2 linked regions of the Acidithiobacillus ferrooxidans ATCC 23270 genome follow. The protein of the gene in region 2 interacts with the protein of the main gene of each other region in a pairwise test. Links are inferred from orthologs where the notes say so. Each region holds a gene or a part of one and is shown on either strand. Other genes may lie near its edges.

Region 1 (7,957 bases), 810 kb from region 2 along the record:
CCGCGTTGCTGGCCACATCCACCAATTCCGCCTGCGGCAAATGGGTCGCGAGCCACTGACGGCACTGGGCCCTGGTCTGATAATGAACGTAGACACGGCGAACGGTGGAGATGGGCACCTTGGCCACCAGATTATGGACGATGCGTAACTGGACCTCGCCGCAGATCTGCAAGGGGTAATCCAGGAGCAGATCCAGACTGAGATTGACGGAACCTTCAGTGCTGTTCTCCACCGGCACCACACCGAACCGGGCCTGGTCACTGTCCACCAGGCGGAAAATCTCGGCGATCCCCGCGGTGGGCTGCAGAACGGCCGCGCGCCCGAAATGCTTCTGCGCCGCGATCTGCGAAAACGTGCCGGCGGGTCCAAGATAGGCCACTTGCAGGGGTTGCTCCAGGGCCAGGCCTGCAGAGATGATCTCCCGGAAAATGATGGCAACCTGTTCACTGGAAAAGGGCCCAGGGTTATCGGCCATGACCCGACGGAGAATCTCCGACTCACGGTCTGGATGGTAAAAATTCACTTCGCCCGCAGCCTGTTTGACGGCACCCACCTGCTGCGCAAGCCGGCCCCGCTCGCCGAGCAGTTGCAGGAACTGCTGATCCACCTGATCGATGGCCTTACGCAGGGCCGCCAGTTCCGGGTTTTTCATAACCGCAACATGCGGGCCGCCAAGACTCCCGGAAGGGAGGCAACCTGCTCCAGCAACACTTCCGTCAGCGGTTGGTCGACGGCAATGAAGGAGAGTGCTGCCCCCGCCGGTTTTTCGCGGCCCAGGTGAAATTGCGCAATATTGATGCCCGCTGCGCCCAGCAACCCACCGATGCGCCCGATCAGACCGGGCTCGTCACGATTCTGGATATAGAGCAGATCCCCCGCCAGAGGCATTTCCACGTCGATACCATCCAGTTGAACCAGACGGGCCTGATGCTCATGAACCAGGGTTCCCACCGCCACCCGCTCACCCTGATCCATGCGCAGCGTCACCGCGATCCGGGCGCGCAGTTCGTCGGCTGATTCGCGTTTGCGGGTTTCGATGCCTATGCCGCGCTCCTTGGCGAGAACCGGGGCGTTGACGGCATTGATGGTTTCCGGCAGGGCACTCTGCAGAATGCCCTTGAGAATGGCGGTGGTGAGGGCCGCCGTATTGAGTTCGGCAACTTCGCCGGCATATTCGATCACCACTTCGCGCAGCCCGGAACCTGCCAGTTGCCCCAGAACCAGTCCGAGCCGCTCTCCGAGATTGAGGTAGGGCTGCAACAGCAGCAATTCCTCCTCTTTGACGGAAGGCAGATTGACCGCATTCTGGACCACGCCGCGCAACAGATAGGCGCTGATCTGCTCGGCCACCTGGATAGCGACATTGACCTGTGCCTCTTCGGTGGAAGCCCCGAGGTGCGGCGTACAGATGAAGTTGTCCAGTTCCAGCAAGGGATTGTCGCCATGCACCGGTTCCTTGCAGAAAACATCCAGAGCCGCAGCGCGCAAGTGCCCGGATTTCAAGGCATCGTACAGGGCTGCCTCATCCACGATGCAGCCACGTGCGGCATTCACCAGAATGGCACCCGGCTTCATTTTGGCGAAGGTCTCGGCACGGAAAAGGTTACGGGTAGCATCCGTCAGCGGCGTATGGACCGTTAAAAAATCGGCGCGGGCCAGCAGCGTATCCATCTCCACCAGTTCCACGCCGAGATCGGCCGCACGGATTTTGGAGAGATAGGGATCGTAGGCGATGACCCGCATCCCCAGACCTTGGGCACGGGCAATCACCAGCGAACCGATATTGCCCGTGCCGATGACGCCCAGGGTCTTCTGGTAGAGTTCGACCCCCTGGAAACGGGATTTTTCCCACTGCCCCGCCTTCAGGCTCATGGTGGCCTGGGGGATCATCCGTGCCGCCGCCATCATCAAGGCGATGGCATGCTCCGCGGTCGTCACCGTGTTGCCATAGGGGGTATTCATGACGATCACGCCGCGTTTGCTGGCCGCATGGATATCGACATTGTCCACGCCAATACCAGCCCGCCCCACCACCTTCAGGCGACTGGCAGCGGCGAGCACGTCGGCATCCACGTTGGTCGCCGAGCGTATCGCCAAACCGTCGTACTGACCGATGATCGCGCAAAGTGCCTCTTTGCCCAGACCGGTTTTCACCTCCACGGCGATACCACGTTCGTGAAATATTTCTACCGCACGTGCTGACATTTTATCGGCGATCAAAACGGCTGGCATGGTGGCGCTCCTCAACCGTGCTGGCGGGCGAAGTCCCGCAGGTAGTCCGCCAGGATCTGTACGCCAGCCTCCGGCATCGCGTTGTAAATGGAGGCGCGCATGCCGCCCACCGAGCGGTGTCCCTTGAGCTGGATCAAGCCATGACTCCTGGCGCCCTTGAGAAAGGCTTCATCCATGGCCGCATCCGCCAGCGTAAAAGGCACATTCATGCGTGAGCGATTGCGGGTTTCCACCGGGTTGGCATAAAACCCACGGGATTCATCGATGGCGTCATAGAGCAACCGGGCCTTTCGTGCGTTGATCTCCGCCATCCTTTCAAGGCCGCCGAGCTGTTTGAGCCACTTGAAAACCAGACCGGCGACATAGATGGCGAAGGTCGGCGGCGTATTATGCATGGATTCCTCTTTGGCATAGACGGCGTAATCCAGCATGGTGGCGGTGTTTGCCGGTGCGTGGCCGAGGAGGTCATCACGGACGATGACCAGGGTCAGTCCAGCGGGGCCGATATTTTTCTGCGCGCCAGCATATATCAGACCGAAACGGCTGACATCCGTGGGCTTGGAAAGAATATGGGAAGAGGCATCGCTGACCAGCGGAATATCGCCCAGATCCGGAATGAAGTCGAACTCCACGCCGCCGATGGTTTCATTCCCGGTGATGTGCACATACGCAGTGTCCGGGCTGACCTGCCAGTCCGCCTGCATGGGCACGTAGCTGGCGTGACGATCCTCGTTGCTGGCGGCAATCTCCACCGCAGTAAAGCGCCGAGCTTCCGCAATCGCTTTCTTGGACCAGATTCCCGTCTGTACATAGCTGGCCTTGCCATGACCGCGCATCAGATTAAGTGGAACCATGGCAAATTGCAGCGTCGCTCCGCCCTGCAAAAACAGAATCTTGTAATTGGCCGGAATGTCCAGGAGATCACGAAGATCCTGCTCAGCCTCGGCGGCGATCTTCATGAATTCAGGACCACGATGGCTCATTTCCATGACCGACATGCCGCTGCCATGCCAATCCAGGAGCTCTGCCTGAACCTGTTCCAGAACCACGTGGGGCAAAACCGCGGGACCAGCGCTGAAATTGAAAATAGTTTGATTCATGGTGCATTTACTGGGGCAGATCGGTCTGCTCCCCCTCCTCTTCGTCCGTATCGGCAATCAATGCCAGTCCCGCGAGTTGTTCACCCTCGCCCAGATTAATCAAACGCACCCCCTGCGCATTCCGGCCGGTGCGGCGGATGCTGTTCACCGCGATGCGGATCAGGGTGCCGTGGTCGGAGACCAGCATCAATTCATCCCGCTCCGTTACCGCCAGCGCGCCGACCACATCGCCATTACGCTCGTTGGTCTGGATGGCAATGACGCCCTTCCCGCCCCGGTTGGTGCGGCGGTATTCGTCCACTTTCGTCAATTTACCGTACCCATTGGCCGTAGTGGTAAGGATCACCTGACTGGAGTCCACCCACTGTGCCGAAATCACCCGATCATTCTCTTCCAGACTGATGCCGCGCACGCCCCGGGCATTGCGACCCATGGCCCGAACCTTCGCCTCGGGGAAGCGCACCGCCATGCCGTGCCGGGTAAAGAGCATGAACTCGCGCTGCCCGTCAGAGAGGCCAACGGCGACCAGACGATCACCGGGATCCAGGTTGATGGCATTGATCCCCTGACTACGCGGCCGGGAATACTCCATGACCGGTGTCTTTTTGACGACGCCCAGGGAGGTAACCATGCAGACAAACTGGCCCTCGGTAAAGTCACGCACCGGCAGCACGGCGGTGATGCGCTCCGTGGGCGCCAGCGACAGCATGTTGACGATGGGCTTGCCCTTGGCGCCACGACCTGCCTGCGGCAACTGATACACTTTTTGCCAGAAGACTTTACCGAGATTGCTGAAGAACAAACAATAGGCATGGGTCGAAGCGCAGAACATGCGTTCGACAAAGTCCTCTTCTTTGGTGGTGGTGGCCATCTTGCCCTTGCCACCCCGTCTCTGGGCATTGAAGACCGTCACCGGCTGCGCCTTGATATAACCGGCGTGGGTGAAGGTCACCACCATTTCCTCTTCGGTAATCAGATCTTCCGTCGAAATATCACCGGTATCCGCCACGATCTCGCTGCGCCGGGCATCCCCGTATTGATCGCGGATAGCCACCAGCTCTTCGCGGATGACCTCCATGAGCCGAGTCTTCGAGCCGAGAATCTCCAGCAACTCGCGGATACGATCCAGCAAGGCCAGATATTCATCGCGGATTTTGTCCTGCTCCAGCCCCGTCAGACGGTGCAAACGCAAATCGAGAATGGCCTGGGCCTGCAATTCGGACAGATGATATCCGTCCGCGTGCATCCCCTCCGAGGGCTCTCCACGTTCGACCAGCAGCGCCGCGACCATGCCCGGCTCCCAGGACTTCGCCAGCATCTGCGCCTTGGCTTCCGCCGGGCTGGCCGCCGCCCGGATCAGGCTGATGAGCGGGTCCAGATTGACCAGCGCCACCGCCAGGCCTTCCAGGATATGGGCGCGATCGCGCGCCTTCTTCAGCTCGAAGACGGTGCGCCGGGTGACCACCTCGCGGCGATGCTGGATGAAGGCCTGCAGCAGATCGCGCAGACCGAGGGTCCGCGGTGCCCCGTCCAGCAGCGCCACCATATTGATATTGAACACGCTCTGCATGACCGTGTGCTGGTAAAGATTATTCAACACCACATCGGCATTGGCATCCCGTTTGAGTTCAATGGCGATACGCATACCCGACTTGTCGGACTCATCGCGCAGGTCACTGATGCCTTCCAGACGCTTTTCCTTGACCATCTCGGCGATGCGCTCGATGAGCTTGGCCTTATTCACCTGATAGGGCAGTTCGGTGACGATGATGCTCTGCCGGTTGGATTTTTTGTCCGTCTCGAACTCACAGCGCGCGCGCATGACCACGCGGCCCCGCCCGGTGCGGTAGGCTTCGATACTGCCGGCACGGCCATGAATGAAACCTGCCGTCGGGAAATCCGGCGCCGGGACCAAGGTAAACAGGTCTTCATCCGGAGTCTCGGGATCATCCACCAGCGCCAGACAGGCACTGATCACTTCCGTCAGATTGTGGGGCGGGATATTGGTGGCCATACCGACCGCGATGCCCGCCGAGCCATTGATCAGCAGATTGGGGATACGCGCTGGCATGACCAGCGGTTCCATCTCCTTTTCATCGTAGTTGGGGCCGAAATCAACGGTCTCCTTTTCCAGATCCGCCAGCATCTCGTGGGCAATGCGGGACATACGCACTTCGGTGTAGCGCATGGCGGCGGGGCTGTCGCCATCCACCGAACCAAAGTTACCCTGCCCGTCGATGAGCGGGTAGCGCATGGAAAAGTCCTGCGCCATCCGCACCATCGTGTCATAGACAGCGGTATCGCCGTGGGGATGGTATTTACCGATGACATCGCCGACGACACGCGCCGACTTCTTGTAGGGTTTGTTCCAATCGTTGCTCATCTCGTGCATGGCGAAGAGCACACGACGATGCACTGGCTTGAGGCCGTCGCGGGCGTCCGGCAGGGCACGACCGACGATCACGCTCATGGCGTAATCGAGGTAGGACTGGCGCATCTCCTTTTCGAGACTGACAGGAATGGTTTCTTTGGCGAATTCGATCATGTGGAGACTGAGTACCCCTGATTATTTTTTCAACACGGCATTATGCCACAGCAGGGCTAAGCCTGCATGTGGCCAGCGGCCAACGCCTGGAGCGCCACCGGAAACCCTGGGCGCGCCACGCCGCGCTCGGTGATAATGGCGGTGATCAGACTGGCGGGGGTGACATCAAAAGCCGGATTGCGCACTTCGACACCTTCGGGTGCCACCACGTGGCCCGCACACTGCTGCACCTCGGCGGCGGGGCGCTCTTCGATGACGATGCCGCCGCCATCGGGCATGGCGAAGTCCACCGTACTCAAAGGCGCCGCGACATAGAAAGGAATCTGATGATATTGCGCCAATACGGCAAGGCTGTAGGTGCCAATTTTGTTCGCCGTGTCGCCATTGGCGGCAATGCGGTCGGCACCAACGATCACCGCATGGATCAGGCCCTGCTGCATCAGATAGGCCGCGGCGCTGTCGGCATGGAGATGGAAGGGAATACCGTCCTTCTGCAACTCCCAGGCGGTGAGGCGCGCGCCCTGCAGCCAAGGCCTGGTTTCGTCAGCATAGATATGGAGCTGCTTACCCGCAGAAATCCCTGCACGAATCACGCCCAGTGCCGTGCCATATCCGCCGGTCGCCAGACTGCCCGTATTGCAGTGGGTGAGGATGCCACCCTCCGCCGGCAAGAGCTCCGCGCCATAACGGCCCAGACGCTGGTTATCGGCGATATCATCGCGGAGCAAGTCATGAGCGGCCTGTAAAAGCGCGGCAACGGCCTGTCCCGCGGTAGACACCGATTGCGCCAATGCCAGTTGCCGGTCCGTCGCCCAAGCGAGATTCACCGCCGTCGGTCGTGCCGCCTTGATCTCGTCGGCGGCACTCAGCAGGCGTGCCTGCCAGTCCGTATGTGTGCTCGCCTCGCGCACGGCCAGTGCCATGGCATAAGCCGCGGTAATGCCGATTGCCGGCGCACCACGCACTACCATCTGCCGAATCGCCACCGCCACCGCGCGATAATCACTGAGCTTCAACCAGGTTTCCTGCTGCGGCAACAGCCTCTGATCGAGAAGGCAGAGCTGACCCTCCTCCCAACGGATGGCACGAATTTGGTCGGCACTGGACACATATCCTCCTCGGCAAGATACCAGGTCGGTCGGGAGCGGAACACCGCAGTATGGTGTGCTCAATATACGGGCAGTTGAAAAGTCTGTAAAATGCGCCGGAACGTCCAGACCCCATGTTTCCGGGGCACTCCCGCTTTCACCATCAGGTCCACTCATGTCTTCTGCTAACCCATACCCCATTCTTCGCCTGCGTCCCAAGGAGGATCGCCGCCTCCGCGCCGGTCATCTATGGGTCTACAGCAACGAAATCGATGTCCAGAAAACCCCCCTCACCGCCGTCACTCCAGGCAGCGTCTGCCGGATGGAAGACGCCCAGGGTAAGGCCCTGGGGCTCGCCCACGTCAATCCTCATACCCTGCTCTGTGCGCGCTTGTTGAGCCGTGACCCGCATGTCCGCATCGACGAGGGCTTTTATCGCAGCCGCTTGCAGCAGGCTTTGCGGATGCGGGAGCGTCTGTTCGGTGCGCCTTTCTATCGCCTGGTGCATGGTGAAGGCGATGGTTTGCCGGGCCTGGTTATCGACCGCTATGAGGACCATCTGGTGCTACAGGCAGGTAGTCTCGGCATGGATCGCGATTTGCCCCTGATCACGGCGGCTTTGCAGGGTCTGCTGCGCCCGGCGGGCATTTTGCTGAAGGCCAGCGGCGCGGCGCGGCGACTGGAAGGGTTGGAAGACCGCGTCGAAGTCCTTTTCGGGCATATCCCGGAGCGGCTGGAGGTTTGGGAAAACGACTGTCTGTTCCAGGTTGACCCCCGCGGCGGGCAAAAAACCGGCTGGTTTTATGACCATCGCGCCAATCGACGCCGCTTGCGGGACTTTGCCCAGGGGCGCCGGGTGTTGGACTGTTTCGCCTATCTTGGCGGCTTTGCCATCCCCCTGGCCAAGGCCGGGGCAAGCGCCGTCACCGCTGTGGACAGTTCGGCACCGGCCCTGGCGATCCTCGAAGAAAACGCCCGACGCAACGAGGTTG
Region 2 (7,975 bases):
GCCGTAGCCTCCAGATCGGCCCGGAAATAGGGCTGTAGCTCCCCCTGGAGGGCCTGCTGAAAGGCCTTGAGCAGGCCGGTGGACCCCATGACCATCAGGCGATCCACACTGTTCAGGGCGATCTCCATCCCATGGGCCTTTTGCCCCGGCAACTCCCCGGCCCCATAGGCCCGCAACAAGGCGACCATGTCAGAGGCCTCGACACTGAGGTCCTGCTGGCGGTGGGTCTCGATCAACGAGCCGCTGCCCGTACACCAGATGATCTGGTCCGCGGCTTCTTCCAGCTCCGCCTGGTGATCCAGTTCGCTGGCTTTGCCCAATGCCGCCACATAGAGCACGCGGTTGCCCGCCGCCCGCAAGGCCGGGCCGATATCCAGCATCACCGCCGCACCCCAGCGTCCCGCGACCACCAGTATGGTCTTGCCGCTGGGGATGTCGGTGGGCGCGCCGGTCGGTCCCATGAGTATCAGAGGGTCGCCCGGCTGCAAACGTCCCACCAGACGCGGTCCGGTGCCCCACTGCAGGATCATGAGGCGCACCGCGTCGCCTTCCACCCCTGCACCGCTGACCGTCAGCACCGGTATCTGCAGGCGGGTACCGTCCACGATCGGGCTGTGACTCTCGAAGGTCTGCAAACGGAAAAACTGTCCCGGCCGGAAATTGCGGGCCGCCAGCGGGGCTTCCACCCACATCTCGGTGACGGCGGGGTTGCTGCGATCCATGCGGAGTACCCGCATGCTCAGCAGATGCTGCAACCGTTGCTGAAAGCCATGCACGTCGGGATCCACGGCGGTATCCAGCGTCCCCAGGCTCTGCATGACCTGCGGATACGTCGCCTTGGCCGAGGCGATGGCCTTGACCACGCTGCCGTGGAAGACCGGGTGGGTATCCCCAATAAAACTGATCCGGTGTCCCTGCGCATCACCATAGGAAGTAAAGGGACCGGCCTCGGGGGCTTTGCAGTGCTCGGCCACCTGCACCGCTTGCAACGGCCCGTTGTCGTGGGCCACATGGGTCAGGAAGTGGTCCCCGTCCAGTTGGAAAGTCCCCGGATATTCCCTTTCATAGATGGTGTTGGGGACAGTGCCGGCGGCAATGAAGACGGCCCGCGCGGGAAGCCGCACGTCCTGATCGCTGGCCAGCCAGCGCCCTTCCACCTCGCGCATTTGGCGGAAGACCATGTGCGCGATATGCCCATAGCTATCTAATTCTGCCCGGAGAGGATCGAGACCCTCACCATAATAGATCCCTTCTTCCATGGCCTTGATGAGTTCTTCATGGTTGCGGGTATAGGCGGGTGCCTGCTGCATCCCCTTCCGGTATGCCAGGGTGACGCCGCCCCAGGACTGGATCAGCGGCACGAAATTGGGCGATTCGTTCCCTGCTGCGGCGCGCTCGCGCTCGGCACGCACGGCGCGGCCGTGGGTCAGGAACTCGTCGAGAATCCCGGCATCCTCGGCGGAGAGTCCGGCGCGGAGTTTTTCTTCTCCGGAATGGGTCACCATCGCTTCGTAGCGCGCCAGCACCTTCTCTACCTGCCGCACATAATAGGCCTGTACCTCGGTGGCGGTATCCACCGCCGTGAGGCCACCGCCAATCACCACCGCCGGCAGGCGTACCTGCAGATTGGCGAGACTGGACCGCTTGCCCGCTCCGGTGAGCTGCAGCGCCATGAGGAAGTCGCTGGCCTGACGCATACCGCGCGCCAGACTCTCGCCCATGGGCACCACCCGCGGCAGACCCGCGCCGGTAGCGATGCAGACATGATCGAAACCCAGTTCCCAGGCGTTTTCGAGGGTGATGGTCCCGCCCAGCCGTACGCCGCCGAAAATCTGGAAATTCGAGCGCCGCGCCAGGGTCAGGTAGATCAACTTGAGAAAATTCTTGTCCCAGCGCACGGTAATGCCATATTCGGCCACACCGCCAAACCCGAGCAGAATGCGTTCGTCGAGGTCCTCCTGGAGATGGCTCCAGTCGCGGATGGGCTGCTCCAGCCACTGCCGGGGCAGGGGTTCGACTTTCAGGCCATCGATACCCACCACCGCACAACCTTCCTGCAGGAGATGATGGGCCATGGTGAAGCCAGCCGGGCCCATGCCCGCCACCAGTACCTTGCGCCCGTTATAGGGCTGCGCCAAGTATTGCACGGCGCGCAACGGGTTCCAGCGGGTCAGCAGATCGTAGAGTTCCACGCCCCAGGGCAGATTCAACACATCCGTGAGGATCCGCGTTTCAATCTGCGGGATGTTCACCGGATCCTGCTTCTGGTAGACGCAGGCCTTCATACAGTCGTTGCAGATGCGGTGTCCGGTGGCGGGGACCATGGGGTTGTCCACCATGGCCATGGCCAGGGCGGCGATATGGAATCCGTCCCGCTTCAGTACCTGCATCTCGGAGATTTTTTCTTCCAGGGGACAGCCTGTCAGGGTGACGCCCAGGGGGTCCACCTTGAGACCCAGTTCCGGCACGCCCTTTTTCTCCGGAAAGCCCTTGGAACAAAAATCACCTTCGTGATCATGGCAGTACAAACAATAATGGACTTCATTCTGGACGCTGCGGGCGTCCATACGCAGATCGGTCAGATGAAAGCTGTCGCGGCGCCGCAGGGTGCCGTCCGGCGCCACGAAGGGTGCACCGGGGAGATCCTCCCGACGTTTCAAGGGTACCAGCGCCTCGTGGTCCACTCGTTGGGGGAGACGGAAACTGGACCAGCCCTGCACCGCCAGGGCGGCCTGTGGATCACTCAGGATGCGGGCACACCACCGGGTCAGACGGTCGATGGCCACGGCATGAGCCGCTTCATCCTCGAGCCATGCTTCACCCAGCCGGGCAATGGCCCATTCGCGATCTTCCAGCGGCCAGCCACGCTGCCGGATTTCGCTGTCCAACCACTGATCCAGATCGGCAAAGGATTCGGGGAATTCGCCCCGGTAACGGCGCGCGCGGCGCAACACGAAATGCTTTTTGAACGCCATGACTACGTCATGACTGCGGGTCCGGGCCTGCAACGCCGCCACTTCCGACCCCAGGTGGAAGAGCTGCGCGACAAATCGTTCCAGGTGCGGCGCAAGCCGCAGCAGAAACTCGCTCTGGGCTTTATCCGCAGGCCGCGCTCCGGCGGCACGATATACCTGCAGGTCTTCCACCAGGGTCTGGTCTTTTTCCGCCAGGACACGAAGAAATTCCCCATCCAGCCGCGCGAGCCCTTCAGAAGTAAAAAGTTCTTTATATTCAAAGTTTAGTAAATTAAGCACCAGGATCTCCCGAGTCATACCAGCGACTGCGCTGCGACTGCATTCACAAAGCTGTCATATTCTGCTGGCAATATGGGATTCTGTCATCTTTTCAGGATGGCCGGAGGAAATATCATCCGTTGACCCATATCACTGCGTTTTGATCAGGAAGCCGCCGCGCGATCAGATATCGAGTCTGGATACAAAACGCGCATTCTCCTCGATAAAGCGCCGACGCGGTTCCACCGCGTCGCCCATGAGCATGGAAAAGACCTCGTCGGCGGCGATGGCGTCTTCCACATCCACCCGCACCAGACGGCGGTTTGCGGCATTCATGGTGGTTTCCCAGAGCTGTTCCGGATTCATTTCACCGAGTCCCTTGTAGCGCTGAATCTCGACGCCACGGCGGGCATCCGCCAGAAGCCAGTCCATGGCGGTGCGGAAACGGCTGACGGCAAGCCCTCGTTCGCCCCTTTCCATACGCGCTCCCACGCCGATTTTGCCCTCGATCTGCCGCGCATAATCCGCCAGATGTCGATATTCGCCCCCGGCAAAAAAATCCTGATCGAAGAAACGCAGTTCCACGCTGCCATGATGTTCGCGGCGCACCACCAGGCGCAAGGCCTCCGCTTCACCCACCCGCTCCACCGTGTAATGTTCGGCGGGCAGGGCATTCACTTCCAGTGCCGCGCGGAGCTGCCGCGCAAAATCGTCCCAGGTGGCGCTATCCGCCGACTCCGCAACGATGGGTGGCAAGGTGGCCAAGGCCCAGAGCAGAGTACTGGGATAACGCCGTTCCAGACGCTGCACCAGTGCCTCGATGTTCTGGTATTGACGCATCATGCCGCCCAGTTGCTCATCCGTTACCGGCTCGGCATCCGCCGCGGGACGGAATTGCGCGCCCTGCATGGCAATTTCACGCAGATAGGCGGCCAGTTCGCCGTCATCCTTGAGGTAGCGTTCCTCCTTGCCCTTCTTGACCTTGTAGAGGGGCGGCTGGGCGATGTAAATATGGCCGCGTGCCACGAGATCGGGCATCTGCCGATAGAAAAAGGTCAGCAACAGGGTGCGGATGTGGCTGCCGTCCACGTCCGCGTCCGTCATGATGATGACCCGGTGATAACGCAGCTTAGCCACATCAAAATCCCCGGCACCGATACCGGTACCCAGCGCGGTAATCAGGGTGCCAATTTCGTCGGACGAAAGCATCCGGTCGAAACGCGCCCGTTCCACATTGAGGATTTTGCCCTTCAGGGGAAGGATGGCCTGATGCCGGCGATCCCGGCCCTGTTTGGCAGAGCCGCCTGCGGAATCGCCCTCCACCAGATAGATTTCACACTGGGCCGGATCTTTCTCCTGACAGTCGGCCAGCTTGCCGGGAAGGTTGGCAATGTCCAGCGCCCCCTTGCGGCGGGTCAGTTCCCGTGCCCGCCGGGCGGCTTCCCGCGCCCGCGCCGCTTCGACGATCTTGGCGGCGATGGCCTGCGCCTCTTTGGGATGCTCATCCAGAAACATGGTCAGCGCCTCGGACATGGAGGACTCGACTATCGGTTTGACCTCGCTGGAGACCAGTTTTTCCTTGGTCTGCGAAGAAAATTTGGGGTCCGGTACCTTGACGGAAAGCACCGCTGTCAATCCTTCGCGTGCATCCTCGCCACTCACCGCAACCTTGGCCTTGGCGATGATGCCTTCCCGTTCCATATACTGGTTCAAGGTACGGGTCAGGGCACCGCGAAAGCCCGCCAAATGGGTGCCGCCATCGGCCTGGGGAATATTGTTGGTGAAGCAGAGCACCGCCTCGTTATAGCCTTCGTTCCACTGCAGGGCCGCTTCGACGACAATGCCGTCGCGCTCGCCGGTGAGAGTGATCACACTGGGATGAATGGCGGTTTTGCTGCGGTTGAGATGCTCTACGAAAGCGCGAATACCGCCTTCATAATGAAAGGTTTCCTCCCGGCTGGCCCGCTCATCCAGCAGGGTGATATGCACGCCGGAATTGAGAAAGGCCAGTTCGCGCAAGCGCTTCGCGATGATCTCGAAGTGAAAATGGGTATCGGCAAAAACCTGGGGCGAGGGTTTGAAGCGGATGGTACTGCCATGTTTGCGTGATGCATCGCCGCGGGCGATGGGTGCCTGGGGTTCGCCATCGTGATACTCCTGGGTCCAGACATAACCGTCACGGAAGATGCGCAATTGCAGAGTTTCCGAAAGGGCGTTGACCACCGAGACACCAACCCCGTGCAAGCCGCCGGAAACCTTGTAGGCGTTGTCATCGAACTTACCACCTGCATGCAGCACGGTCATGATGACTTCGGCAGCGGATCGGCCCTCCCCGGCGTGCATGTCCACCGGTATACCACGACCGTTGTCGCTGATGCTGACGGATTCATCCTCGTGGATGGTCACGATGATGGTATCGCAATACCCGCCGAGCGCCTCATCGATGGCGTTATCCACTACTTCGAAGACCATGTGATGCAGTCCGCTGCCGTCATCGGTATCGCCGATATACATGCCGGGGCGTTTGCGTACCGCTTCCAGACCTTTCAACACCTGGATACTGGAAGAATCGTATGTTTCCATCATCATGCCGTTTCCTTCTCAAGCTGGCCTGCTGCCAGACAAAAATGACTGCCGCCCACCGTCGCCGGAATCTGCCGGGCGGTGGTGACCGCAGCAAAGATCTGCACACCCAGCAGATCGAGTTCGTTGACCCACCAATCCCGTGCCGAAGCGTCCAGCTCCGCCGCGAAATCGTCGATCAGTATGGTCGGCAGGGGCAACCCGGCCTGCTTCAGGATTTTCACCTGCGCCAGACGATAGGCCAGACCCAATACCCGCAACTGGCCCCGCGAAAGAATATCCGGTGCCGGTTTGCCGCGTACCCGGAATGCCAGATTGGCGCGATGCGGGCCGCTGTGGGTATAGCCCGCTTCGCGATCCTGTTCGTGATCCCGCAGCAGGCAGTCGCCCAGCGCCATGCCTTCCTTCCAACCGCTGTGCAGATGCAGACTGAGCCCGGACAATGATCCGGACCAGCGTTCCCAGAGGGTCACGACTTCGAGCTGCACAGCGGCGAGATGGGCCTGCCGCCGCTGCTGGATGTCTTCGCCGGCGACGATGACACCATCGTCCCAGGGTTGTCGGCCATGATCGCTTTTCAGCCAGGCATTGCGTTGCTGCAACGCCCGTCGGTATTGGCGAAATACCGTGCCGTAATACCGGTCTGCGTAATAAATGCCCCAGTCCAGTACGCGCCGGCGGCCCTCCGCCGTCCCCGAGACAAAGTGGCTGTTGTCCTCGTGCAGGCTTTGCAGAGGCAAAATATCCAGCAGTAGCCAGGCAGAACCGAGCGGCTCCCCATCATAGCGTATTTCTCGTTCTTCGCCACGCCGGCGCAGGGCGAGGAAATGACCGGACAGATGCGCACTGACCAGATAGGCGTCGTCCCCCTCCCGCAGGACATGGCGGGACCCATGTCGCCAGGTCTGCCCCGTACCAAGCACGTGGATGGCTTCCAGCACCGAGCTCTTGCCCGCGCCGTTGGCGCCTATCAGCCAGTTCCACTGGCGGTCCGTTTTCAGATCCAAGGTTTCTATGCAACGCACAGACTGGATATGCAGTGCCTCCAGGGGCATCTCAAAGACGAACGGGCATGATGATATACAGGGGATTATTGCTGTCTACCGGGGTGAAAACGGCGCTGCTGTCGCTGTCCTTGACCCGCATCCGCAAACTTTCCTGGGGGAATATCTGGGTCGTGTCCGTCAGATAGCGGCTGTTGAAAGCGATATCCAGGGTGTCACCCTGATACTCGACGGGAATCTGGATTTCGCCTTCCTCCTGCTCCTCATTGCGGCTGCGCAGGGTCATCTGGTCGTTTTCCAGATGAAGATGGGTGGTCGGATTACGGTCGCTGACCAGAACGTCGCTCTGCTGCAAGGCACTTTTGAAGGCCTGGCGGTCCAGTATGGCGAAGCGGGGGTGTCCCTGGGGGATGACCCGGCGGTAATCGGGATATTTGGCGTCGATGAGCTTGCAGGCGAACTGCTGTGTACCATCATTGAGCAGAAAGCTGGCATCCGACATTTCCAGAACGATGTCGCCGTCATCGAGAATCCGCAGTAGTTCGAGGACGGCTTTGCGCGGCAGTATGGCCTGGTAGCTTCCGCTTTCCAGGCTGCTGGCAAAAGGCAGGGTCATCATGGCCAGACGATGACCGTCGGTGGCTACGAGACGCAGCTCCTGACCTTCCACCTCGATGAGGACGCCGTTCAGAAAAAGCCTTGCGTCGTTCTGTGCCATGGTGTTGGCGACGACGGCGAGCGCTTCGCGAAAGGTTTTGGCATTGCCGTTACCCTGACAGAGGCTGCTGTGGGTACTGAGGTACGGAAATTGATCGGCGGGTAATATGTGCAGGGTAAAGCGGCTCTTGGCGGCCTTCAGGAGCAGCTTTTCGCCGTCTTTATGAAATTCTATGGGGGTGTGTTCGGGTAACGCCCGACAGATGTCATAGAGTTTGCGAGCGGGGACGGCGCAAGTGCCCGGCGCATCTACCGGGTGATCCAGGTCGGCGGAAAGCTGGACTTCCAGATCGGTAGCGACGAAGCGGCAGTGTTGGCCTGCGGCTTCGATAAGGACATGGGCCAGAATTGGTTGTACCGGGCGCCGGTCGGCAATATTGGCCATATTCGCCAGGATGGGGAGAAGATCTTCACGATCTATGGTGATTTTCATCGGGA

What was found.
Region 1: the proteins of gyrB (region 2) and gyrA interact in binary tests that used the Escherichia coli proteins (3 or more experiments, as listed by UniProt). The link is inferred for Acidithiobacillus ferrooxidans ATCC 23270 from one-to-one orthologs.

What each region holds. Positions count from the first base shown.
Region 1 is NC_011761.1:806,384-814,340, reverse strand. The notes cover bases 3,109-6,191. They hold gyrA (DNA gyrase subunit A), read right to left. Parts: upstream 5,878-6,191; coding sequence 3,340-5,877; downstream 3,109-3,339. Other genes in these bases: mtnA (S-methyl-5-thioribose-1-phosphate isomerase), read right to left, coding at 5,934-6,191; serC (3-phosphoserine/phosphohydroxythreonine transaminase), read right to left, coding at 3,109-3,332. Outside these bases: pheA (prephenate dehydratase), read right to left, coding at 1-652; serA (phosphoglycerate dehydrogenase), read right to left, coding at 649-2,232; more of serC, read right to left, coding at 2,244-3,108; more of mtnA, read right to left, coding at 6,192-6,986; AFE_RS04185 (class I SAM-dependent rRNA methyltransferase), read left to right, coding at 7,141-7,957. UniProt on the Escherichia coli protein: A type II topoisomerase that negatively supercoils closed circular double-stranded (ds) DNA in an ATP-dependent manner to maintain chromosomes in an underwound state.
Region 2 is NC_011761.1:81-8,055, reverse strand. The notes cover bases 3,119-6,219. They hold gyrB (DNA topoisomerase (ATP-hydrolyzing) subunit B), read right to left. Parts: upstream 5,820-6,219; coding sequence 3,417-5,819; downstream 3,119-3,416. Other genes in these bases: recF (DNA replication/repair protein RecF), read right to left, coding at 5,819-6,219; AFE_RS00020 (FAD-dependent oxidoreductase), read right to left, coding at 3,119-3,272. Also shown: more of AFE_RS00020, read right to left, coding at 1-3,118; more of recF, read right to left, coding at 6,220-6,871; dnaN (DNA polymerase III subunit beta), read right to left, coding at 6,873-7,970. UniProt on the Escherichia coli protein: DNA gyrase negatively supercoils closed circular double-stranded DNA in an ATP-dependent manner to maintain chromosomes in an underwound state.